DNA from 3 places in the Desulfofundulus sp. JL263-se genome. Region 1 is predicted to be linked to each of the others. Evidence: riboswitches for the same ligand, from Rfam matches in the RefSeq annotation. Region 1 holds a riboswitch; each other region holds the start of a gene.
The links. Region 1 has a riboswitch for cyclic di-GMP ahead of flgB (flagellar basal body rod protein FlgB). Riboswitches for the same ligand answer to the same signal wherever they lie in the genome.
Positions count from the first base shown of each region.

Region 1 (8,173 bases):
GGCTTCAACACATCTACGGTTTCGGGGTCAAATTTTACCGACCAGTCCCGGGGTGCCTGCGCGGAAAAGCTGATGTCGTGCAGTTCCGTGCTGCCGGTATTGCGGACTTCCATGGTAATTTCCTTTTCTTTGCCCGCCACTATGTCTGCACTCAGCCTGCCTGAAGGAGTGGTAAATTCCAGTTCGTACGAGCCGGTGATAATTACATTCAGGTCGGTACTGATCTTTTCGCTGCCGCTTACTGCTTGTACAGGTATGGTGTATTTGCCGGCCTTCACCCGGGCCGGGGGAACTATCATAACATTGAGGCCTTCGGTCTGGCCTGCCTTAACGGTCAAGCTGGCAATTTGCTGGTCCTTATATGCCGGGGTGAATGATACCTGCCAACCTTCAGGCACCTTTGCGCTGAGGCTGTACGAGCGGTCTTTGGAACTGTTATTGGATAAATCCAGCCTGAAGTTGTATGTAGCATCACCGGGCCCCTTGAGCTCTGAATACTGGGTCACCAGTTCGTCTTGTCCTATATTTTCCTTAGTTATGGCAATATCGAGGCGCAAATTATCCCAGCCGTCCCTTACACCGGCAGCCTCGACTATAATGCCGTAGCTGCCGGGGGAGGCATTATCCGGCACTTTAACATGCAATGTCGCACCCGCCGCAGAGTTGCGGCCTACATAAACCTGGTGAATTATTTTACCGTTGCCCTTAAGGACTGTTTTCCATCCCTTCGGCTTTTGCTTCACGCTCAATTTAACGGCCTGTGAAGCCAGCCCGTTATTTTTAATTTGCAAGTCGAAGGTAAGATCTTCTCCCGGTGTAATCGTAATTCCGGGATAATCCGTCGACAGTTCCAAACCTGTGCGGGCCTGGGCAGAAAAGGGGTTCACCATTAGACCCAATATTACTAAAATTGTTAAGAAAAAGACTGCTGCTTTGCTGTTTTTTTTCTGCATCAATACCACCTCCACAGGTTTTTTATATGAAAGCCTTGCGCCACCTGCTGCTCCGCAGGCGGCATGGAGGTTATTGATGTATTCCACAAAATTATGTTATCTTTAAAAGTTAGACAAGTCAAGCAAGTACCCGGGCTGCCTGGCCCTTAAAAACCTTCTTAAAAAAGTTCCCCTTCAAGTACTAAATATTTAGATGTTTTGTGCCGAATAAGTTATTAGCAGACGGCGCTAGGGAGGGTTATTATGTTCTCCAATCTACGTATCGGCGGTTTGGCCTCCGGGATGGATATAGATTCCATTGTGGAAGAGTTAATGAAGGCGCACCGGGCACCGGTGCAGAAGCTGGAACAGGAAAAACAGATCCTGGAGTGGAAACAGGAAGATTACCGGGAGATAAATACCAGGTTGCGCAGCTTCCGGGATATTGTTTTTGATATGAAGCTGCAGTCCACTTATTTGGCCAAGAAAGCATCCTCTTCCGATGAAAGCGTGCTTACGGCCACGGCAAACCCCAGTGCCGCACCGGGAACTTATATCGTAAACATAAGCCAGCTGGCAGCAGGTGTTTTCAAGGGCAGCCAGTCTGGATTAGCCGACGAAAAGAATGAGGATGGCAGCACGAAAACCCTGGCAGAGCAGTTTGGCCTCAGCGGAACCATAAGCTTTGAACTGCAGGGAAGCAAAGGCAGTCAAGTCTTTGAGTTCGATACGGGCTCGGATACCATTTACACAGTAGTTTCCGAGATAAATAGTGCCGACCTCGGCATTAAAGCAAGTTACGACTCCACTTTAAACAGGTTTTTCCTCACCACCGAATCAACTGGAAAATACGAATTTATTAACGTAATCAGTGATAGTAGCGGATTTTTATCAGATGCTACCGGTTCAGACGGCAGTAACGTCTTAGGTTTATTACTTAAAACCAGCGGTTTTAAAATCGATGAACCCGAAACCGATCCTAATTATGCGAATCTTCCTGCCAATCAAAAGGGCCAGGACGCCAGCTTCACCTTCGGGGACACCGTCCTCACCAGTTCCACCAACAATGTGACTGTCAATGGCATATCGCTGGAATTAAAAGACGACACGGGTACCGACGTCAACATCACCATCACCAGCGACACCGACGCCGTCTTCAATTCCATTGTTAATTTCATAAACGAATACAATAATGTCATCGAGGCCATCAGCGATAAACTGCACGAGCCGCGCTACCGGGACTACATGCCCCTCACCGACGAGCAGAGGGAAAAGCTTACCGACGACCAGATTGACAGGTGGATTGAAAAGGCCCGCAGCGGCCTTTTGCGCAACGACCCCATTTTATACAGCATATTTTCTAAAATGCGCTTTACCATGTCGGCAGTGGTTCCAACCAGCAACCCTGACTACGACCGCCTGGCCGACATAGGCATCACCACCACGGCGGATTATACGTCCGGCAAGCTGGTGGTAGATGAAGAAAAGCTGCGCGACGCCATTGAAAAAGACCCCCAGGCTGTAATGGAACTGTTCACCCACGATTCTGAAGACTACAGCGAAATGGGCATTGCCAGGAGGCTTTATGAAGATGTAAACAATGCCATGCAAAGGATTTCCGAAAAGGCCGGCAGTGACAACAACTACAGCCTGGTGGACAACAGCTTCATCGGCAAGGAAATCGAACGCATACAAGAAGAGATAGAGCGCAGGGAAGAACGCCTGGAACAGCTGGAAGACCGCTATTGGCGGCAGTTTATCGCCATGGAAAAGGCCATTCAGCAGATGAACCAGCAGAGCCTGTGGCTGGCCCAGCAGCTGGGCCTGGGCATGGGCTAGAAAGGAGTATAAAATTAATGAACGCCAACCCTTACCAGCAATACCGGGAAAACGCCATCAAGAGCGCATCGCCGGGAGAATTGACCCTTGCCCTTTATAACGGAATCGTAAAGTTTATCAGGCAGGGAATGATGGCCATTGACGATAAAAACATTGAAGGGGCCAGTAATGCCATCATAAGGGCACAGGATATCATTTCTTACCTTATGGATACATTAAACCGCGACTATGAAATTGCCAATAATCTTATGAGCCTTTATGATTATATGAAACGCCGGCTGGTGGAAGCAAATATCAAAAAGGATAAAGTCATCCTGGAGGAAGTGCTGGGAATGGTAGAAGAATTGCGGGACGCCTGGGGACAGGCCGTAAAACAGACTGGTGGAAGAAAATAAGGGATAAATGCGATGGCGGACAGGGATAATATATTGCAAAATTTATTTGAGTTAATGGAAGAAAAAAAGGCGCTGGCCCTGCAAATTTTGGATTTAACCCGCAAGCAGGCTGAAGCGCTTAAAACAAGGGACACCACAGGCGAAAAATTTATACAATACCTGCAGGATTTGCTGGATGAGAGACAAAAATACATTGACATGATAGACCAAATCGACCGGAAAATACCTTTTTTAAAAGAAAAGCTCGACAAGACGGGCGGCAGGCGGGAACTCTATGCCGTCATGGAGGATATGATAAGCGATATCACGGAAATTTTGGAAGAAGCGCGTAAGATTAATGATGACAACCGGGCCAGGTTTAAAGAGTTCATGTCCCGGCTGCTCGACCGCATGAAATCTTTACAGGCCGGGAAACTTTCAGTCAAAACATATACAAAATCACCCCGGCAGGTACAGGGATTTTTTGTGGATAAGAAAAAATAAGTTGAGCATTTTAAAGAAGGTGAAAGAGTGAAAATCCAGGGCACAGCCCCCTCCGGTGTTACTCAATTTCGGAAATCTCCCGATAGTCCTCAATTAAGACAGAATTTCCGGAAAAAAATAGAAGCATTTAATAATCCGGAAACCAGTCAAAGGGAAAAACCTTCCGAGCAGCAGCTACAACAAGCAATAGAGCAGTTAAATAAAACCATGATGACCTATAATACGGAACTCCGGTTTAAGCTGCACAAAGAAAGCGGCGAAATGCAGATTTCGGTAATAAATTCAGAAACCAAAGAGGTAATCCGGAAAATCCCCCCGGACAAGATATTACAGATTGTGGCCCATATCAAGGAAATGCTGGGAATAATTGTGGATGAGCTGATTTAGCCTGAGAAACGCCCGCAATTAAAGCGGGTTTTTGTTTTTTTAGGTCAAATTGATAACATTTAATAAATTATCAATTGACTTTTCCTGGGCAGTAAACTATATAATATTCTATGGTATACAACGACATATTTAGGCAAAATTACCGAAAGGTAATGGCGCAAAGCTAGAGGGTCTAAGGGCTCTTGAGCCTATGACAGCCAGCTGCCCTGCAAAAGCAGGTTACACAAAATCCTCTGGCCTTTTCCGGAGGATTTTTTAATATAATAAATATCTTGCAGGATGTTCAAACATTTTGTTGAAGTAAAGAAAAATAATGCCTTTATCACCAGTAGTAAACCATTTAAGTTAAAAGTTATTTCCAAAGGTGATTGGTCATGTTTTTCAATAACAACAAAATTAACCTGGCTTTAATTAAACAACTGGATGCGGCAAATTTACGCCAAAAGGTAATTGCAGATAACATAGCCAACATAAATACCCCCAATTTTAAAAAATCAAAGGTAAGGTTTGAGGGAGAATTAAAAAAAGCCTTAAGCAAAAAACAGCCGCGACTCTTAACCAGCCACCCCCGGCACATTTCCAACATACCAACTCTGTCCCAACTGGAGCCTCAAGTGGTTAAAATGGAAAATACCACCATGAGGGCAAATGGTAATAACGTGGATCTGGACGAAGAAATGATTAACCTGGCCAGAAATACCCTTGTTTACCGTACCGCAGCGCAAATTTTCAATATGCGCAAGTCTATAATAAGTGAAGTAATCCGGGGAGGGAGGTAATAATTTTGCTCGATGCCTTTGACATCAGCGGTTCCGGAATGACGGCAAACCGGTTGTGGCTGGATACAATAGCCAACAATATTGCCAATATGAACAGCACCGGACGCCCCGAAGACAGGAAAAATCCCCCTTACAGGCGGCAAGTCCCGGTGTTTTCCCAGGTTTTAAAAAGGGAATTAAAGCACAGCCCGGCCGGTACCGGTTACCGGCCGGGAGGGGTTACAGTAATTAAAATTCTCGAAGATCAAAATGAGCCCAGGCTGGTGTATAACCCCTCTCACCCGCACGCCAACCAGGCGGGTTACGTGGCCTACCCCAATATTAATATAACCAATGAAATAGCCAATATGATGGCTGCCACCAGGGCATATGAAGCTAACGTCACCGCTTTGCAGGCAGCCAAAGACGTGGCGCTGGCGGCACTGGAGATAAGCCGGGGCTAAAATAACTTACCCTACCCGGGAAAGGAGAGTAAAGGTTGAATATAAATGCGATTCTTCCGCAACCTGTAACGCTAGCGGAAAAACAATCCGCTGCCTCTTCCAAGAAGAAAGAATCTTTTGCCCAGATGCTCAACCAGTCGCTGCAAAACCTGAACAAGTCCCAAAAAGAAGCGGAAGGGGCAATCAAACAATTCCTTACTGGAGATATTCAAGACCTGCACCGGGTTATTATTACCCTGGAAGAAGCAAAGCTGAGCATGCAACTTGCCGTTCAGGTGCGCAATAAATTGCTGGAAGCATACCAGGAAATGATGCGCATGCAGATATAATATACCCGCCAAACATCTAGGAGTGGTCCAATGAATCCCAATAACCTGCTTGCCAGGTTGCGGGAATGGTGGCAAGCTCAGGATACCAAGCGCAAAATTGCATTCGTTGTCGCCGGCGCGGCAATTCTTATTACATTGACCTTTCTCGGCCAAATTTTGCTGCGTCCCGCTTACGCACCTCTTTTTACCCAACTGGACCCGGCAGAAGCAGGCTCCATAGTGGAGGAACTGGAATCAATGAATGTTCCCTACCGCCTTACCAACGGCGGTAAAACCATAGAAGTTCCGGAAAACCAGGTCTATCAAACCCGTATCAAACTTGCCAGTTCCGGCGCCCTGCCGGGAGGGGACAAGGGATTTGAACTGTTTGACGAGCAAAAATTCGGCATAACCGAATTTGAACAACATGTAGGGTACCAGCGGGCATTACAGGAAGAACTCCGGCGCACCATTGTTCAGCTGGACGAGGTGGAACAGGCACGGGTACACCTGGTACTTCCCGAAAGAAGCCTTTTTGCGGAAGAAGAAACCAAACCTTCGGCATCCATAGTCCTCAGGCTGAAGAGCGCCGCCCGCCTGCAGCCGGAGCAGGTACAGGGGATAATAAACCTGGTTACGGGTGCGGTGGAAGGTTTGCAGCCGGAAAATGTACATATTATAGATACAAAAGGCAACATATTAAACGATAATTTAGCGCGTGAAAATGAGGGAATAACCACCCGGCAATCGGCCACCTGGCAGCAGTTAAAAAGGGATTTTGAAAAACAATTGGAAACCCGTATCCAGCAGATGTTGTCCCGCATCTTCGGGCCGGGGGCCGCGGTGGCCATGGTCACGGCGGAGCTGGATTTCGACCAAAAGAAATCCACCAGTACCATCTACGGGCCCGGGCAGGTAATAAGCCGGCAAACGGTAACGGAAGAGGGCACCAGCAGCGGCGCCCGCGGGTTCGGCGGTACCGACGGTGAATTTAGTACTTTTCCCGGAATAACAGAAGATAACCGGGAAAATTTAAACCGGGAAGAGCAAATTACCAATTACCAGACGGACGTTTACCAGGAAACTTTGATCAAAAGTCCGGGAGAGGTAAAGCGCCTTTCCGTGGCCGTGGTGGTGGATCAGAAGGTACTGGAGGACGCCGACGGAACCCCCCCCAGCACCGGCCAGCTTAACCAAATTCAGAGGCTTATCGCCTCCGCAGTTGGCTATGACCCCACCAGGGGAGATCAGATCACCGTTTCCAGTATGCCCTTTGATACCAGCTTGCAGGAAGTATTCCAGGAAAAAACACCGGCAGCACAAAAATGGGCTGTTCCCCGGCTTAACCCGTGGCTGGCCGGGGGTATCGCCGCGGGCACATTGTTGCTCCTGTTAATATTATTCCTGCTGGTGCGCAGGCTAAGGAAGCGCAAGATTCGCCCCCCTGAAGCAGCGGAAGAAGCCCCTCCTCCACCACCTCCGCCGGAACCCGAACCCATTATTCCTCCCAAGCCTGATCAGAGACAGAAAATAAGGGATCTGGCCAGGGAAAAGCCGGAGGAAGTGGCAGAAATACTTAAACTATGGCTCAAAGAGTAGGTGATTACTTGTGTGTGCCGCTCCCCAGCTCACCGGGCTGCAAAAAACAGCAATCCTGCTTATCGCCCTCGGTTCGGATATCTCTGCAAAAATTCTTAAACAGAACTTTCATGACGAGGATATTGAAAAGATCAGCCAGCAAATTTCCATGATGGACCGTGTTCCCAAAGAAGTGCAGAGAGCCGTTATTGATGAATTTGTCCAGCTTGTCCAGGCCCGGGAATACGTGGCCACCGGCGGGCTGAAATATGCCAGGGAGATGCTGGAAAAGGCCCTGGGAAAGGACAAGGCCACGCGAATTCTGGAAAAGGTTGCACTAACCATCAAAAAGAGGCCTTTCAGCAATTTACGTAAAACCGATCCCAAGCACTTGATCAATTTCATAAAGGATGAACACCCGCAGACCATCGCCCTTATTCTGACCTACCTGCACCCGGAGCAGGCGGCCATGGTACTTTCATCCCTCCCACCGGAAACTCAAGGCGACATAGCCAGGCGCATAGCCCTGCTGGACAGGGTATCGCCGGAAATAATCAAAAACGTAGAGGAAGTACTGGAACGAAAACTGTCGGTGGTTTCCTACCACGATGAGACCGCAGGGGGCTTGAAACCCCTGGTTGAAATATTGAACAGGGTGGACCGGTCAACGGAAAAAACTATACTGGAAGAATTGGAAGTTAAGGACCCCGACCTGGCTGAAAATGTCCGCAATAATCTTTTCGTATTCGAAGATATTGTAAAATTACCCGACACTTCCATCCAGAGGGTGCTCAGGGAAGTGGATTCCAAGGATCTGGCCAGGGCCTTAAAGGGCTCCAACGAGGAAGTGGCGGAGTTAATTTACAAAAATATGTCCAAGAGGGCCGCGGATATGTTGCGTGATGAGATTAAATACATGGGCCCGGTAAGGCTCCGGGACGTGGAAGAGTCCCAGCAGCGCATCGTCCAGATAATCCGTCAACTGGATGAAAGCGGGGAAATTATTATCGCCCGGGGTGGGGAAGATGC
Region 1 covers NZ_CM149993.1:1,718,581-1,726,753, forward strand. The annotation lists gene ACX4JR_RS08745 (COG1470 family protein) at 1-953, opposite strand, end outside; gene ACX4JR_RS08750 (flagellar hook-associated protein 2) at 1,197-2,771, shown strand; gene fliS (flagellar export chaperone FliS) at 2,789-3,166, shown strand; gene flgN (flagellar export chaperone FlgN) at 3,179-3,649, shown strand; gene ACX4JR_RS08765 (flagellar protein FlaG) at 3,677-4,036, shown strand; cyclic di-GMP riboswitch class I at 4,159-4,245, shown strand; gene flgB (flagellar basal body rod protein FlgB) at 4,411-4,815, shown strand; gene flgC (flagellar basal body rod protein FlgC) at 4,815-5,258, shown strand; gene fliE (flagellar hook-basal body complex protein FliE) at 5,294-5,587, shown strand; gene fliF (flagellar basal-body MS-ring/collar protein FliF) at 5,618-7,165, shown strand; gene fliG (flagellar motor switch protein FliG) at 7,176-8,173, shown strand, end outside; gene ACX4JR_RS08795 (FliH/SctL family protein) at 8,170-8,173, shown strand, end outside.

Region 2 (8,173 bases), 410 kb from region 1:
TTTACATCATTGTTGTAATATTGAGCTGTTTTTTCATGTTTTGTGTCATGCCGGTGAATAAGGGCTATGAAACCGCTGGAGTCGATAGAAACTTTAGAGGGGCTATAAGTCCTCCTTGTAAATTTTGCGAACCCTTGAAGTCTATCAACTACCAACCCGTCAATCACCACCTTAATTGAATTTAACAAACAAATTTTACCATATTCTGTAATATCCTTCTCTTTCATTTTAACCTCCCTCATTTTAGAAATTTGGGCAAAGACTGCCTTTATCCCTAATTATATGAAATTTTTCTTGTATGAATAGGATTTTCCTTTAATTTTCAGGGATTTTTAACGATTGACAAGCATAAATTTTGTTTATATTAATAAAAAAATATCGGATACCCTTAACTTCAATTTCCAATTAGCTTGGTAATCCCATATGGATGGGTATGAATATTTCATAAAAATTTCGAGGGGGCATTTGGCATGTTTTTTGCAACCAACCAACCAACCAACCAACCAACCAACCAACCAACCAACCAACCAACCAACCAACCAACCAACCAACCAACCAACCAACCAACCAACCAACCAACCAACCAACCAACCAACCAACCAACCAACCAACAATAAATAAAGTAATAAGAGGATATTACTTTATTTTAGCTGGCGCAGAAACCTGGAAATATTATGCAATATTTCCAGGTTTCTGCGCTTTGTTTTTGTAAATAATTCTTTTAGGGAGGTGATAAGTATCTTTCTTTTTTGAGCTGATGTGCTTTGGACGCGAACGTTCCTGAAGTGTTATTTTAAAAGTTAGTAGAGTGCTTATCTGTAAAGTAATGCAAAATCCTGAAAAGGGCAAACCACTCGAAAGGGTGGGGCGCAAAGCCATGGGTCTAAGGCACAAGCTATGATTGCCAGGCTGCCGAGAAGGATTAGTTATTTGTTTCTTTGATAGGCAGCCTTTGGCTGCCTATTTCGTCATGTGTTTTCTAAAGAGTTGGTATGGTGCATATGTGCGGTGTCCGGGTCGGGCTTTCTTCGGTTTTGCACGGCCTCAAGCTGATTAAAATCCATATTTAAAAAATTTTAATCAGCTTTTTGACTGTGCAGCTTGATAAACATATTTAATACATAGATAAGGAAGGTGCGTAATATGTTTAAAAGATTAAGTTTAAAAGTTAAGCTAATTGCTTTGTTTTTGTTGATAGGTTTAGTACCTACCATTTTTATCGGTATTTTAAATTTTCGCAATGCCAGTGACAACATACGACGGGAAGCCTTCGACGCCAATAACTTGTTCTTGAGCTTAACAGTTACACAATTAAATGATTACTTCGCCGAAAGAGAAGGTGATTGCCAGCTTATAGCTAATTCCCGCGATATTTATCAGAGTATGAATATCTTAAAAGAAGCAGACTGGGATACGACTGATTCTCGTTGGGTTGAAAGAAAATCCATACTTGAACAATTTTGTTATAAAGTTGTTGAGGAATATGGTTACTTTTTTATTTTTGTAACTACCCCGCAGGGAAAAGTGGTATTCAGTACCAGAAAAGAAATTGAAGGGACTGACGTATCAACCAGTGACTATATACAACAATCTCTGGAAGGAAAATTAAACTGGTCTTCCCTGTTTTACTTAGATGTTATAAATGACAATATTATGGTTGTATCTTCACCGATTAAAAGTAAGGGTAATTCTGGAGAAATCGTTGGAACTGTTAATTTAGTGTTTTCAGGAAAACAGATAGATGACCTTGTTCATGTGGGAGTTGAAAAACTGGGAAAATCTGGTGATTCCTACTTGATTGATGCCAATGGCATGCTCCTAACCAATACCAGACTGGGTGAATATAAGGAAGGTGCTGCTTTGAAAAAAACTATAGATACTAAAGCAGTAAAACTTCTTTCTTCTGCTATCCAGGCCGGGGATTATAAATTTGGTGTACAGGCCGTTTATCTGGATTATCTTGGTAATGAGGTGCTGGGGAACCTGGGAGTTATTAAGCTTGGAGATAAGCCTGCCGGATTAATAGTAGAAATCGATGAGGCTGAAGCCTTTGCAGGCGTATACAAGATGAAAAGCTCCATAGTGCTAATCACCATTATTTTTGCTATTGCTATAGCGTTACTTAGTTACTTTATTGCACGCGGCATAGCAAGGCCGGTAGAAGAACTGGCAGGCGTTGCTGCTAAGGTTGCTACGGGAGACCTGACTGTTAAAATTATTATGAACCGGTATGATGAAATCGGCCAGCTTGCTAATGCCTTCAACAATATGGTTAATAATCTTAAGAATGTGGCTGTCACTCTCAGAGATAAGTCCGATTCCCTGGCGTCGTCTGCGCAGCAGCTTTCTGCAAATGCCGAAGAAACTTCCGCCGGTGCTAATGAGACGTCTTCAACCATGGCAGAAGTTGCTTCCACTGTAGAGCAGGTAGCCCAGAATGCCAAATCAATGCGAGAGGCTGCCAAGAGAACATCAAGCGAAGCAGGGAAAGGGCAAGAAGGCTTGGAAAAGATAACCAGACAAATGAAGAATATAAGCGATTCGGCTCAAAACGTGGCACAGGCAATTAGTAACCTTAATGAAATGTCGGAAAAAATAGGAGTTATCGTTGACACAATTACTAATATTGCCGATCAAACTAACCTTTTGGCCTTAAATGCAGCCATTGAAGCTGCCCGTGCCGGAGAGCAGGGTCGCGGATTTACCGTGGTTGCCGAAGAAGTACGGAAATTGGCCGAGCAGTCGGCGACAGCAGCACAGGAAATTCAGGAACTCATCGGCAATATCCAGATTGAGTCCAAAAACGCGACTGAAGTAATGAATCAGGGAGCAAAAGAAGTACAGGAAGGGGTTAAAGTTGTAGATGAAGTAGGTCGTTCTTTTGGTGAAATTATTAGCAAAATTAAAGAGCTTGCTAGCCATATTGATGAAATTGCAGCAGGTACAGAACAAGTTTCTTCTGCTGTTCAAAACGTAACCAGTACTACGGAAGAGTCTGTTGCTGCCATGGAAGAAGTTGCGTCTTCAACCGAAATGTTAACCCAAATGGCAGAAGAGTTGCAAAAAATGGCAGCACAGTTCAAAGTGGATGATGAACAACTTGCATCAATACCCGATAAAAGAGACCAGCCTCAAAAGAAAAAATGAACAAAAAGCTTTTATTGGAAAAAAGAAACTTGTGAGTAATTGGATTAGCAGCTAAAAGTTGAAGCTTGAAATTACAGCAGGTTCAGGTGAAGCTCGTCCGCCTTGAAATAAAGAGAATTGTTTTGCAGATTGCTCTGGCATCAAAAGCGGTTGCAGGTTGTTCAATCTGATATATGGGCCCGGTTGGGGCTAGGCTTGGGCTAAATAAAAATGAGAATTTAGAAGAAGGGGTGGCTGAGCGCACATGATGAAGGGAAAGCCGGTGTTCTATCAAGAGCTCAAACAGATAGGTTTACAGGAACTTTTAAAGAGTATGAGCCGGGCCCTGGGACTGGCGGTTATGGTTGCGTACCCGGGCGGCCATCCGCTGACCGAACCCTCTAACCTGTGTTCTTTCTACGCCCTGCTTGACAGCAATCCGGAAGCGCGGGCAAGGTGTGCAGCTTCGCACGCGGCCTCTGTGAAGGCTGCTGTAGCTGCAGGAGAGGAGGTTCTTCACACCTGCCGTGCCGGGCTGGTGCATATGGCGGTTCCCCTGCAGGTGGGTGGAGAGATCGTAGCCGTGGTGCTGGGCGGCAACGTAGCCCTGCGTCCGCCGGCATCTGTATGAAATACACAGCCGGTGGAAGGGCGACCTTCCAGGCTTGGCGGTCTACGGGTGCAGCCGACGGCCTGGTGAATGAAGCCGGGAAGTATGCCGGGCTGTAGTTTCCAGCAATTTCGTTTGGAGTTTTTTGAGGGTGACCCGCAAATCGGAACCCATAAGTTAGCCGCACTCTGGGCCGACTTCGGATGACAAGAAAGGTTAGCCCGGTGTGCGGTTATATGCTAGCCGGGATAAAAGTGTCGTTAACTTGCCGGGCAGGACGTACTCTGGCCCGGGGCCCATAGAGTTTTATCCAAAAGTGCCCGGAGCGGTGTGTGCCCAAATACGCAACAAGTTTTCCGGGATGTTTAACGGCTGCAGTTGCAGCTGGTTATCTCCGGGCCGCAAGCAAGGTAGTCTGCACGACCCGGGAAAAGTCCAATAAAAAGCATCGGTGCTAGCTTGGTACCCCAGAGAAATACCCCGGCCAGGCAGAGACCGGTACTTTCCTTAATGCTTCATATGCCTTGTCCCGGGGACACTCACAGCGACCAAAAGAGCTGGGCCCTAGCCCAGCTCCGGTAATTGCTTGTGTGTGCTGCGTGTACATTATTCTAGCACATCACCTAATACTTTGGATCTCCTGAATAAATTTTTTCATGCGTTCATAATGCGACCCAGGCCAGTAGATACGACCGCAATTGGAGCAGATGTAAAAAATCTGATAATATTCCCGGGTTCTGGGTGGCAACCGGTCTTCCACCTCTTTCTTAGGTATCTGTTTTAATAATCCATTACAGGGTATGCATCGCCGAAATGGTTTAATTGCATGGAACAAATTAAATCTGTTTAACACCTCTACCAACTGGGACTTAGGCTCGTTTTCCCGTACCAAATAGCCATGCGTAACTTCTCCACGCTTTAGCAGGCCGCGACTTCGGGTTAGCAAAACCCTGTGTTCTTGCATCGAAAACTGGACCAGTTCTGCATCCTGATACTCATTGCTATATAGCGCATCAAACCCCGTCATGCGCAGATAGGACGCTAGCCGACCCAGGTGGGCATCAAGGATAAATCGAACTTCGGATGGTGGTACCGGGCATCTGTACCGCAAGGGGGCAATATCAATTGTTTTAAATGCCGGGTATACGCTGATACGGTCGCCATCCCTCACATGACGGGAAAGGTCTACTGGTTGTCCGTTTATAAGGACAAGGTCCACCTCGGTGTGGGGGACACCAAGTGACTCAATCAGATCCTTGACTGCGGGCTGTCCCCAAAAACAGTAAGCGAAGGAAACTTTCCGTTGCGCCGGTTTCAACAAGTCATTAAGTTCGGCATAAAATCGAAACCAAGCACAATTCATTTTAATCCCTCTCAATACTTTGGCTTAAGTTTGTGTAAAACTTAAGTTGAACTTACTTGGGTTACTGCAATCCCCCTGGTCGAACCATATCAAGATAAATCATACTAAAAATGGATCGTGATTGAAAGTATTTTTTCCTTTTTAATTGGCATCTAAATTTCCCGCACCGGATATTGTGGAGACCTCCCAGAAAGAAAGCAACCGCATATTTGTCGAAGAAAAAAGTGCCGGAGGTGATGAAAATGTCCCAGGTATTGACGCCTTAAGGTAAGATCCTAAAAATCACTGTGCAAAGAGGGTGACTGTGTATTTACACTGGGGAAAAACACAGTTTTTTTGAGCAGGCGGTTGAAAACCGTACCCGGAGTATCACCCACCTAATTTCAGAATCGAGAAAGAGTGTAATGATCGATCATAATTTATACCTGTGGAATTTCTTTTTCCACTAACAGCCCCTCAGAGTATTTGATAACCCAATATAACGAATCATAAGCTTTGGAAGGAGTTGCTTGCACATCGTATATTTTAATGCTTTCTTGTTCATAAGCCTTTTGAATCTGAACAGGCTTAAAGGGCCATTTTTCCAGCACTTGTTTTTTCCCTTTCCTGGTTTCCAAGTACATTTCATTAATTTCATAGCGAGGATTGCCTGCTTTATATTCATGCACATTTGCAGCAATTTTATTGTTGCTATTAAAATTTACCCATAAATTCAGGGGATTAAACAGTTTGAAACTCAGTTTGCTTAAGTCCAGTGTGCGTATTTCGCTAGTACGTATCGTTTCCCCATCCTGCACTGAAATGTAATACTTAAGGTTGGGTTTGGGTTCCGTGACACGTACCTCTTTCAGATTTCTGGCTATTTGAGGTTCTTTTTTTGTAGCTCTTCCCAGGCGAATATCAAAGATAGGTTCCAGTGGAACTTTAACAGGTAAAACTACGGAAAAATAGCCTTTGGATTCTTCTTCAGCAACAACTTCTGTATAATCTTCTTTCCCTACCGGTTGATAATTAAGCATTACCTTGCTACCTTCCCGATATTCCCTTAAATACCAACTAATTTTCGTAAGAGCTTTTTCCCTGTCTACATCCATAAATTCTACTTCTATAGGAGTCCACCAACGGGCATCTTCTTTTATGCTCTGCATAGTTCCCCTGATATTTCCTACCTCCGAGTGTAGACTATTTAGTTCTCCCTGCAGATGGTTGACCTGCTGTTGCAAATGCCTGGTATTGGACCAAATAAGCCAGTTTATGACCAGGATGCTCACCAATAGGATAATTGGTAATAAAACTTTTTTTTCTTTAAACATCTATTTCCCCATCCTTAGTAAAAATATCATTTATTATTCTATTTAAACATTTTTCTGTAAGAAATGTTTCCTTAATGTGAAAAGTTGTAATGTATTTTAAGCATGCTGCTTAATGTCTTTGAAATGCGACTGATACAGTTAGGGTATAATTAATCCTGGTATTCTGGTAGAATTAGAATATCCCCCAATAATAGAGAGGAGGAAGTGATATCTTGGGTCTTCCAGCAAATATTTTGGGCTTAATCGTCTTTGGTATTTGTCTATTATTCCTTGCAGCTTGGCTTTTTCAGTGGCTATGGAATATTACCATGCCGCAGGTTTTCAACCTGAAAAAAATTACATATTGGCAAGCTTTTAGACTTTTACTGATAGCTGGTATACTTTTTGGTGGTCCGAATATTAATTTTGGTTAACGCATGGTTCCATTCAAAGAAACATAATTGCAATTATCGTCAATTGTAGCATATCTAACCCAAAGTCCGGTCTTTCTGCGCCCGTCGCTTATCAAACCAGGTTTTAATTACCTACTGTTTGCTGGTACTACTTAAGCTTAAAACGGGCTATAAAGGGCTGCTGCTGAAAATTAAGAGGTTGCTGGATACCTGCCTTTATGAACCATTTACTGAATTCGCTAAAAAGCTTTATCCAAAGGTTAAACACAGTTCGAAAGGCCGGCGAAGGATTAATCATAACCAAACTTTTGAGGTTACATTAAGGCAGGTGATGACAGGCGAAGCGGAACATTTAGATGATCTGATCTATGACCCGTTAATTTAATTTAATTAAGTTAGTGTTGTCAAAATGTGGATAAGGGCTACCTATGTCTGTATGCAGAAAAAGGCTGCTACTTGTATACACCATAAATCCTGTATAGTTTATGCTTGCATTCATGGGCTTGAAGTTAGAAAGGTAATTTTTATGCAACGCTAATGAATTTGTACAAAGATATTATTTACCTTACCGTCCTGGGAGGGATAAGATGGAGTCCGCCAAAAAGCAAGAAAAGCAAGACCTCTTTAAGGCCTGGAGGTTTTTTATAGAAAACAAGAAAATACCCCCAGATAGGCGTATTAGGCCACTTGTTGCCGAGTCCTGGAATAAGATGTCATAAGTTTAAAGTAAATCCATTTAAGCTTCACGTTAAAAAAATATCAGGTGAAGAATTAACTAGGGTTATTAATGCAAAGAGAAAATTGATTAATATAGCCAAACCCTACATGGAATCCCTTTATAACTTGGTAATTGGTTCCGGTTTTGTGGTAACTATTTGTAATGAAAAAGGTATTCTTTTAGAAGTACTGGGTGACCAGGATGTTTTAAATAATGCGAATAGCATTAATCTCGTTCCTGGCGTTGATTGGTCAGAAGCCTTTATGGGGACTACAGCTATTGGCCTTGCTTTGAAGATAAAATCTCCTGTTCAAGTATATTCAGCTGAACACTATTGCCAACCCCTCCATGAGTGGACATGTTCGGCATCTCCCATAATGGACCCCCAAGGTAATTTGATTGGTGTCTTAAATATGTCCGGTCATTATGAAAAAATACATCCTCATACTTTAGGAATGGTAGTAGCCGCGGCCCAGACAATTGAACAGCAGTTGAAAACGCAACAATTTGCCAATAACTTTGTAGTTAATAACAAATATTTAAAAACAGTTTTGGAAACTATGTCCGACGGGGTTATTTCCGTAAATCGGCAAATGCAAATTACTTACATTAATTCAATTGCTGCCAGAATGTTCAACCTGGAGTTAGGAA
Region 2 covers NZ_CM149993.1:1,306,025-1,314,197, forward strand. The annotation lists gene ACX4JR_RS06620 (hypothetical protein) at 1-227, opposite strand, end outside; gene ACX4JR_RS06625 (hypothetical protein) at 360-614, opposite strand; cyclic di-GMP riboswitch class I at 835-917, shown strand; gene ACX4JR_RS06630 (methyl-accepting chemotaxis protein) at 1,144-3,147, shown strand; gene ACX4JR_RS06635 (PocR ligand-binding domain-containing protein) at 3,392-3,757, shown strand; gene ACX4JR_RS06640 (Mut7-C RNAse domain-containing protein) at 4,356-5,099, opposite strand; gene ACX4JR_RS06645 (hypothetical protein) at 5,519-6,412, opposite strand; gene ACX4JR_RS06650 (hypothetical protein) at 6,625-6,825, shown strand; partial or broken gene ACX4JR_RS06655 (IS4 family transposase) at 6,929-7,189, shown strand; gene ACX4JR_RS06660 (sigma-54-dependent Fis family transcriptional regulator) at 7,648-8,173, shown strand, end outside.
Region 2: linked by a shared signal. The riboswitch ahead of ACX4JR_RS06630 (methyl-accepting chemotaxis protein) and the one ahead of flgB (flagellar basal body rod protein FlgB) in region 1 are both predicted to bind cyclic di-GMP.

Region 3 (8,173 bases), 450 kb from region 1:
CGACAGGTCGGCCAGGGTGTTAGCAACTTTAACTGCAGTCGATTGTTCCACTTCTCCCACAACTGCTACCCGGAGGTAATTTTCAGGGGATTCCACAAATTGAAATACCTCTTCCACCCGGGCCGGTTCTGCTGTGCTGGCTAAATAGACATTTATGCCCAGGTAACAGAGTTCCGCGTCCATTTCGCACAGGGGAGGAAGTCCGCTATCATCAATTTGCAGATAAATTATTTGTCCCAACTCCATCAACTGGTCAATAAGTAAAAGCGGGTCTGTACCGGTATAAAAAATGCCGGCATCGGGCATAAAGCAGATCTGATATATATTAAGTCCCTGTTCTCCTGCAACAGAAATATTTTTTTGCACATTTTCCGGCAGGGCAGCCAGAGCATCTTTATCTACATCCCGCAAGATATGGGTAGCTTCTGAGGCACCGTCGGAAACTGAAGGCAGGTACTCCCGAATCATTTTTATTAGCTGGCGATAATCTACAGTGGGTGCCTGCCCGCCGGCAGCTGCCTCCACCAGTTCCTTCACCCCATCAAAACCATTCAGTAAAACATCTGCCAATTCCGAATCATAAATTATCTGACCGTCACGCAGCGCGCCAAGAACATCTTCCAACGCATGAGTCAATTTCTGGACTTCAGTCAGTCCGGCAATTCCCGCGGATCCTTTGAGTGTATGGGCGACACGAAAAATTTCGTCCAATACTTTTACATCTGCCGGGTTTTCTTCCAGGTATAACAATCCTTGACTTATATTTTCAAGATATTCTCTGGCTTCCTGGACAAATGTGGCAAGCAAATTAATCACAATCACCCCCGCTTCCGGCTGCAAAAATCTTTGCCCAAAAGGCAAGTGATTCCGGATGTAAGGGCTTGGTCAGATAAATTGTCGCCCCGGCCACCAGACCGGCCCGGATATCCTGCTCACCTGTTTCGGTGGAAACAACCAGGATCGGTGTGTCTACATATTCCTCTCTCTGGCGTAGCTGCTTGAGCAAACTGACTCCGTCCAGCTTGGGCATATTAATATCAATCACCAGCAGGTGGTAAATATCCAGGAGGGTCTTTTCCAGAGCTTCGTAACCGTTTACTGATTGTTCCACTTCAAAGCCCGCTTCCTGCAGGATATGAGAGTGATATCCTCGCACCGTCAATGAATCATCCACCACCAATGCTTTTAAAACCACCAGTCACCACCTACTTTTGGTATATTATAGCATTTTTTAGCCTTAGCATTTTAAAAACAGTGGTTATCCGGCTCATAGATTCCGAGTGACCAAGGAATACGTATCCACCTTCGACAAGCGCTGCATAAAAGTACAGAGCTACTTCCCGGCGAGAATTATCGTCAAAATAAATTAAGACATTACGACAAAATATAACATCAAAATTCTTCATGCGCTCCATGGCGGCACTATCAAGCAAATTAAGCTGATAAAATTTAACATAGCTTCCTATATGAGAGGACAACTCATACATTTGCCCGCACCGGCGAAAATACTTATTCATGTATTCATGCGGTACATCTTTGACCGAGCGTTGACTGTACAGTCTTGTTTTGGCTCTATCCAGTACGTCAGTATTAATATCAGTGGCATGAATTTCAAATGTAACCGGTGCGGATACTACCCCTCCCGTCATCTCCTTCAGAATAATGGCCAGTGTATATGGCTCTTCGCCTGTAGAACAGCCTGCCGACCAGATTTTCAGCTTGATCGGCATCTGACCCTGTGCTTCCTTTTTTTTTAGGATACTCGGAATAACTTCTTCAGCAAAGCATTTCAGCTGGGGATACTCACGAAAAAAGTATGTCTCGTTTACCGTCAGCGCATTAATCAGTTCCTGCCACTCGTTGTTTGAACTATCAAAACGCAAAAACAAAAAATAATTTTGAAAGCTTTGGTGCCCGGTGGCAGCCATACGATCATGCACCCGTTTTTCCACATAATATTGTTTATTATCCTCAAAAAAAATACCTGATTTTCGATAAATGTAATCTCTTAGTTTGATAAACTCGGCGAAAGTCACTTTATACCACCTGCTCTTCTACAACATGTGACCTATTTTTTTTAATGCTTCGGCTACAGCATAGTGAAGAAAAGGATCTTGGAAACGCCGACCGGCATCCTCAAGACACCTGACATCTGTTACCCGGCTGCCCATTTCTCCCAAATATTCCACTGCTGCCGCCACTACATTGACATCGGAATCATTACTGACAACCTCTTGTAATAGCGAAATGGCCTTCCTGTATTTGGCCTCTCCCAGCACATTAACAGCAAAAAGACGCAGGTCGGGGTCGGAAGATTGCAAAAGATCCCTGACAACATCAAATGCGGTTTCGCCCAGTCCCTGCAAGATTTCAACAGCTGCATTTCTCACCCAGGCATCGGTGCTCTCCAGCAGTTGAACCACTGCTTCCGCCACTTGCGGCGTATTTATCCGAATCAGCGCAGCTACCGCCGCCTCCTGAACCAAACGGCTATGTTCATGCGTTAACAAATCAATCAGGGCATTAATTGCCATCTCGTCCCCCTGCTGCTCCAGATGGCGAAGAGCCGCCAGACGTTCCTTTTCATTACCCTCTTTCAATTTGGTGACCAGAACGTCAGTATTCATTTAGCGCACCTCCGGCTAGACCTGCTTTAAAGCTTCCACAATGCACTCGGCTATCTGATATGAAGGTACAAGGTGTTGAACACCGCCCCGCAAATAAGCTTCCCGGGGCATCCCCCATACCACTGCCGTTTCTTCCGATTCTGCTATGGTCACCCCGCCGCCCCGGCGTATTTGCACCATCATATCCGCCCCGTCGTCGCCCAGGCCGGTAAGCAGCACGGCCACCAGGCGATCCGGTCCCAATGCTTTACAGAAGGATTCCATGGTTACATTGACAGAAGGCATAAAAAGCAAATCTTTCGGTTCCCGGGAAAGAAACAATTTGACCCTCTTGTTAACCTGAAACCGGCTTACTTTAAGATGATAACCTCCCCTGGCTACATATATTACTCCCTGCTCCAGCACATCACCGTTGGCAGCCTCCTTGACCCTTAACCGGCAGTACTGGTTTAACCTTTGCGCAAAGGGGGCCGTAAATCCTGCCGGCATGTGCTGGACAACCACCACCGGAGCCGGAAAATCAGGCGGCAGGAGTGGTAAAATATCCATCAGCGTGCTGGGCCCCCCTGTGGAAACCCCTATGATTACAACTTTTTCTATATTTACGGGCACCGTACCGGTTTTTATCGGAACGTCTTTTTTCTCCCGGACAACTCTTTTTCGTTCCGACCGGAATTGGCCAGGGCGGCGGCTTCTAGCCGCCGCCCTCACCTTGGCTTTAATTTCCTCTTTTATCTTAAATATTTCTTGAGAAACAGTACCGTCGGGTTTGGATATAAAGTCCACCGCCCCAAGTTCCAGGGCTTCAAAGGTGGCCAGCGCCCCTTTCTGGGTAAGTGATGACAGCATTACCACCGGGCAGGGAGCCTGCGCCATAATATACTGTAACGCTGTTATCCCGTCCATGCGGGGCATATTGATATCCATGGTGATAACCTGCGGTTTTAGTGAAATGGCCTTCTCCACCGCTTCCTGGCCGTCCCTGGCGGTATCCAGTACTGTCATATCAGGCTCTTCATTAATGATTTGCTTTATATACTTGCGCATCAAAGCCGAATCATCCACCACAAGTACCCCGATTTTCCCCATCCTTGGTACACCACCTGTTCTAATTCATATCGGAAGCACCGTTATCATCTGCCAGGATTACTTTGGCCATATCTAAAATAATCACCATCCGTTGACCCCCGGCAAGTTTTCCTACTCCCTTGATAAAGGCCGTGTCAACACGCGTATCGAGCATCTCGGGCACCGGTTCGATATCGGTACAACTTATTTTCACTACTTCCCGCACCGAATCCACAATCAACCCTGTGCGCTGACCGTCCAGGTTTATTACTACAATGCGCGACTGTTCATCACGACTACACTGCGATAGTTTAAATTTTTTTCGCAAGTCGATAACAGGTATAATGGCGCCCCGAATGTTAATTACTCCCTCTACATAATTGGGCGCCTTAGGAACCCTGACCACCTGAGGTACGCGAATGATTTCCTGCACCTGAGTTATACTGACGGCAAATTCCTCATTATCCAGCCAGAATGTAACCAGCTGTTCTTCGTCATCCGGTTGCACGGTATTTTGTATTTCTTGTTCAGATTCAACGTTCTGAGAAGTAAACTCTACCATTTCCTCCAGCGAGAAAAGACGGGCAGGATCCACTATATAAACCAGATTCTGATTCTTACTTTTGCAAACTCCAGTAATTTCACTTGTTTTTTGGGTACGCAGCAGATCAGGTACAGGGGCAACGGCGTCGGAGGAAATGCGCAGCACCTCGTTTACCGCATCCACGGCCAAACCAACGGTAAGAGTTTGCCCGGAATGTTTGATTTTGACTACGACTATCCGGGACCTTTCATCAAAATCGGACTGTTCCAGACCGTACAAACGACGAATGTTAATAATAGGCAAAATACGGTTGCGTAGACTGAACAAACCGTCGACATAGTCCGGTGCGTTGGGCACCCGGTTGATTACTGAAGGCACATGTACAATCTCCTGTACATGTGTAATGGGTATGGCATAATCCTCCCGAGCTACACGAAAGTTTACAAATTGCTCTATTTTTTCTGTTGCCTGATTTTCGGTTATCTGGGAGCTTCGGCGACTATTTTCCTCCATCCCCGACCGTCCCCCATTGTTGTTTATAATGTTCTTTTCTGCCTGACTAAACAGATAAGCAGGGTCAATAATCATTACTAAACGCTGCCCGTTATTTAGCTTGGCTACACCTTTTAAAAAATTTTTTTGATAGTCTTTTTCGGCAGTAATTTCCTCTATCTCTTCGGCATTAACTGTTATCACCTCGGATACCCTGTCTACTACACAGCCCAGTTTGTATCCATGAAAGTCCAGTACCGCTACGCGGGTTGCATCTGTATGATCCTTGCGGGGCAGGCCAAACTTCTCCCGGCCGTTGATGATCGTCAGGATATTGCTGCGCAAATTGGCCAACCCTTCAACATGGGCAGGAGCCTTCGGTAGGTGTACAATTCGGGGCATGCGGATGATTTCCTGCACGTAATCTATTTCAATACCGTAGTTTTCCTGTCCGAGATAGAAGGTGACCAGTTGATTGGTTACAGTCATTGCTTTCTCCCCCTAACCTTGCTGTAGTTGATCGGCTAGGGCAGCAATTTCCTCAATGGCGCGGGTCAGTTCACGGGCACCGGCAGCCTGCTGTCTGGCGGCGGATGCAGCCTGTTCCGTAGCCGCCGCGGCTTCATGGGCGGCTGCGGAAATCTGTTCCACTGCTTTCTTGGCCTGTTCTATGGCCGCCTGGTTGTCGGCTGCATTTTCAGCAATTTCCTTCGCACCGTTTAATATAACTTTCATTTCCGCCTCAATTTGCTCCAAACCAGATATGGTTTTCCTGGCTTTTTCCACTTCCTGCCGGGCATCGTTGGCCACCTGTTCTACATCACGCAGCACAGTTATTATTTGATCTTGAATTGCTTTTACCATATCCTTGATTTGCTCGGCGTTACGCGCACTGTCCTGGGCCAGGTTGCGAATATCCGAGGCTACCACGGCAAATCCTCTTCCGTACTCACCTGCACGGGCCGCTTCAATGGCGCCGCTTACGGCCAACATATTTGTTTGTATGCCCACACTAACAATAGTATCCACAATTTTATCAATTTGCCTGGCACTAACATCCAATTCTTTTAATTTTTTCAGGTTTTCAAGGTTGGCTTCCAGTGCCGCACTGATACCGGCTATTAAATCATCCGTATTAACCTTATTCTTTGCCAGTAAATCCGACAGGTTGGTGACTTTTTGCAGGGAAACCTCGGCTTTCTCAGCTATTTCGGTTAACTGCTGTTCTACCTTATTAGAAATAGAGGCAGACTCTTCACAGGACTTGGATTGTCTCTCGGCACCCTGAGCGGCCATGTTCAGGGCAGACATAATTTCACTGGCAGAGCGTTCAACCTGCTCAATGGCCGCGGAAAGCTCTTCCGCAGCGGCCGCCAGCCCCTCTGAAGACTTGCTGATATCGGTGGACGATCTTAATTCCTCTGCCATTTCTGCCAGCTCAACCGCGCTGGAACCAATATCCTCCAGGGCCTTAACCTGCTGTTCCACCACGCCGGATATTTCCTGGGAGGCCTGGGATTGTTCCTCGGCCGCTTTAGCAATATTAGCTGCACCTTGCTGAAAAATTTTGACGCTCTGCAGAGATTCATTGGATAAACTGTTTATTTCCTCCGCTGCGCTTACCACATCATTCATGTCTTCGCCAATCTGCACCAGGTCTTGCGAGATTGCCTGGCCTTTTTCCGACTGCTGCCGGACTGCATCGGCAGTGCCGTTAATATCTTTGGCAATAGCATTAACATCCTGCTGAATATTGCTCACCAGCTCGCGAATATCATTGGCGGCCTTTTCCGAGATTTCGGCCAGCGTCCGCACCTCATCGGCCACCACGGCAAACCCCTTTCCGTGTTCACCGGCCCTGGCCGCCTCAATAGCCGCGTTAAGCGCTAAAAGATTTGTCTGGTCGGCTATCTTAACCACTGTACTGATTATGTTGCCTATCTCTTCTGCCTGGTTTTCCAGTTCACCGACCAGCCTGGCCGACTCGGCGTTTGACTGGGCTGCAATATTAACACTATTTACTATTTCTCCTATATCAGCCGAAGTTGCCCTGACAACATTTTGGATGGCCTTTCCACGCTCAAGGGCTGTGCTTGCATTTCTTGCAGCCACCTCGACACCCCTGGTTATCTGGCTAATGGCAGCCAGTGATTCCTGGGCCGCACTGCTTGACTCTTCTGCCCCCGAAGCAATCTGTTCAACAGCAGACCGCAGTTCCTCCACCGCACTTGTGGATTCCTCTACACTGGATGATAACTCTTCAGTGGCAGCAGCAAGTCTTTCAGCAATTTGTTGCTGTTTGGCAAATGTGCGGGCCTGTCTGCGCTGGGCCTCCAGTTTTTTTGCCAGTTCTTTTTTGTTCATCTCTGCTTCCCGAATTTTGCTATCGTACCTCTTGCCGAGGTCGTCCTGCGGCGGAGGTGCCAGTGTCTTACCGCTCCCAGTCATCGTTAATCCCTCCTAAATTAATTTTTATTATAAATTAATTTTTATTAAAAGCATTAGTTTTAACATTAGTTTTAATCTTAGACTGATTAAAAGCACTCTTCTTACAAAAAATTACAAAAAAGGGGCCCCGCTACCCGGACCGCCCCACAAGCAACCTTATAAGCAGCCTGGCAGCCATAGCTCAAAAGCCTTAGGCCCAAAGCTTTGCGTCCCGACCTTTCGACCGGTTTGCCCGTTTTGATTCGACAATTTTCGCTTCCTTTTTTTCTTGATTATACCATATTTATGCATAAAAAACAAAGGAAACGTCACCCGCTGTGAAGCATTATATCTATCATGAGTTCGTGGTTTCGACCTCACCGCTGCCCTCATAACCATTTAATTCTATTACCGGAGCTACTCTAGTTCTAGAGTTGTCCACCTTAAATTTGGCTACAGTATTTTGCAGCTTACCGGCAATGTTGGCCAGCTCCTGGGCCGCACTGGATACCTGCTGGATGGTAGACGTAATCTGTTCATGAGACGCCGAAAGCTGCTGTGTGCCTTCAGCAGCCTGCCTGGAGCCGGCAGCCAGATCCTTGATCACAGCCGTGTTCCTTTCCACCGCCTTAATAATCTGCTCCAGGGCGGCACCGGCGTTATTGGCCACTTGAACTCCTTCGTCTACTTCCGCCACGCTGTTGTCAATGGCCGTTACGGCTTCCTTAACCCCAACCTGTATTTTTTCAATCAAGCCCGTTATTTCGCTTGCTGCTTCGGCAGACTGCTCGGCCAGTTTTCGAACTTCTTCAGCCACCACGGCAAATCCTCTGCCGTGTTCCCCGGCCCGGGCCGCCTCGATGGCAGCGTTTAAAGCCAAAAGATTGGTCTGGTCCGCTATATTGGTAATGGTATTGATAATTTGCCCGATTTGGTTAGACTGCTCCCCGAGATTCTTGATGGCCGCGGCAACGGTCTGGGATGACTGGGAAATGGAATTAATTTTTTCCACGGT
Region 3 covers NZ_CM149993.1:1,267,353-1,275,525, reverse strand. The annotation lists gene ACX4JR_RS06480 (chemotaxis protein CheA) at 1-816, opposite strand, end outside; gene ACX4JR_RS06475 (response regulator) at 809-1,195, opposite strand; gene ACX4JR_RS06470 (CheR family methyltransferase) at 1,206-2,036, opposite strand; gene ACX4JR_RS06465 (HEAT repeat domain-containing protein) at 2,055-2,627, opposite strand; gene ACX4JR_RS06460 (protein-glutamate methylesterase/protein-glutamine glutaminase) at 2,643-3,716, opposite strand; gene ACX4JR_RS06455 (chemotaxis protein CheW) at 3,736-5,220, opposite strand; gene ACX4JR_RS06450 (methyl-accepting chemotaxis protein) at 5,233-7,179, opposite strand; cyclic di-GMP riboswitch class I at 7,338-7,422, opposite strand; gene ACX4JR_RS06445 (methyl-accepting chemotaxis protein) at 7,514-8,173, opposite strand, start outside.
Region 3: linked by a shared signal. The riboswitch ahead of ACX4JR_RS06450 (methyl-accepting chemotaxis protein) and the one ahead of flgB (flagellar basal body rod protein FlgB) in region 1 are both predicted to bind cyclic di-GMP.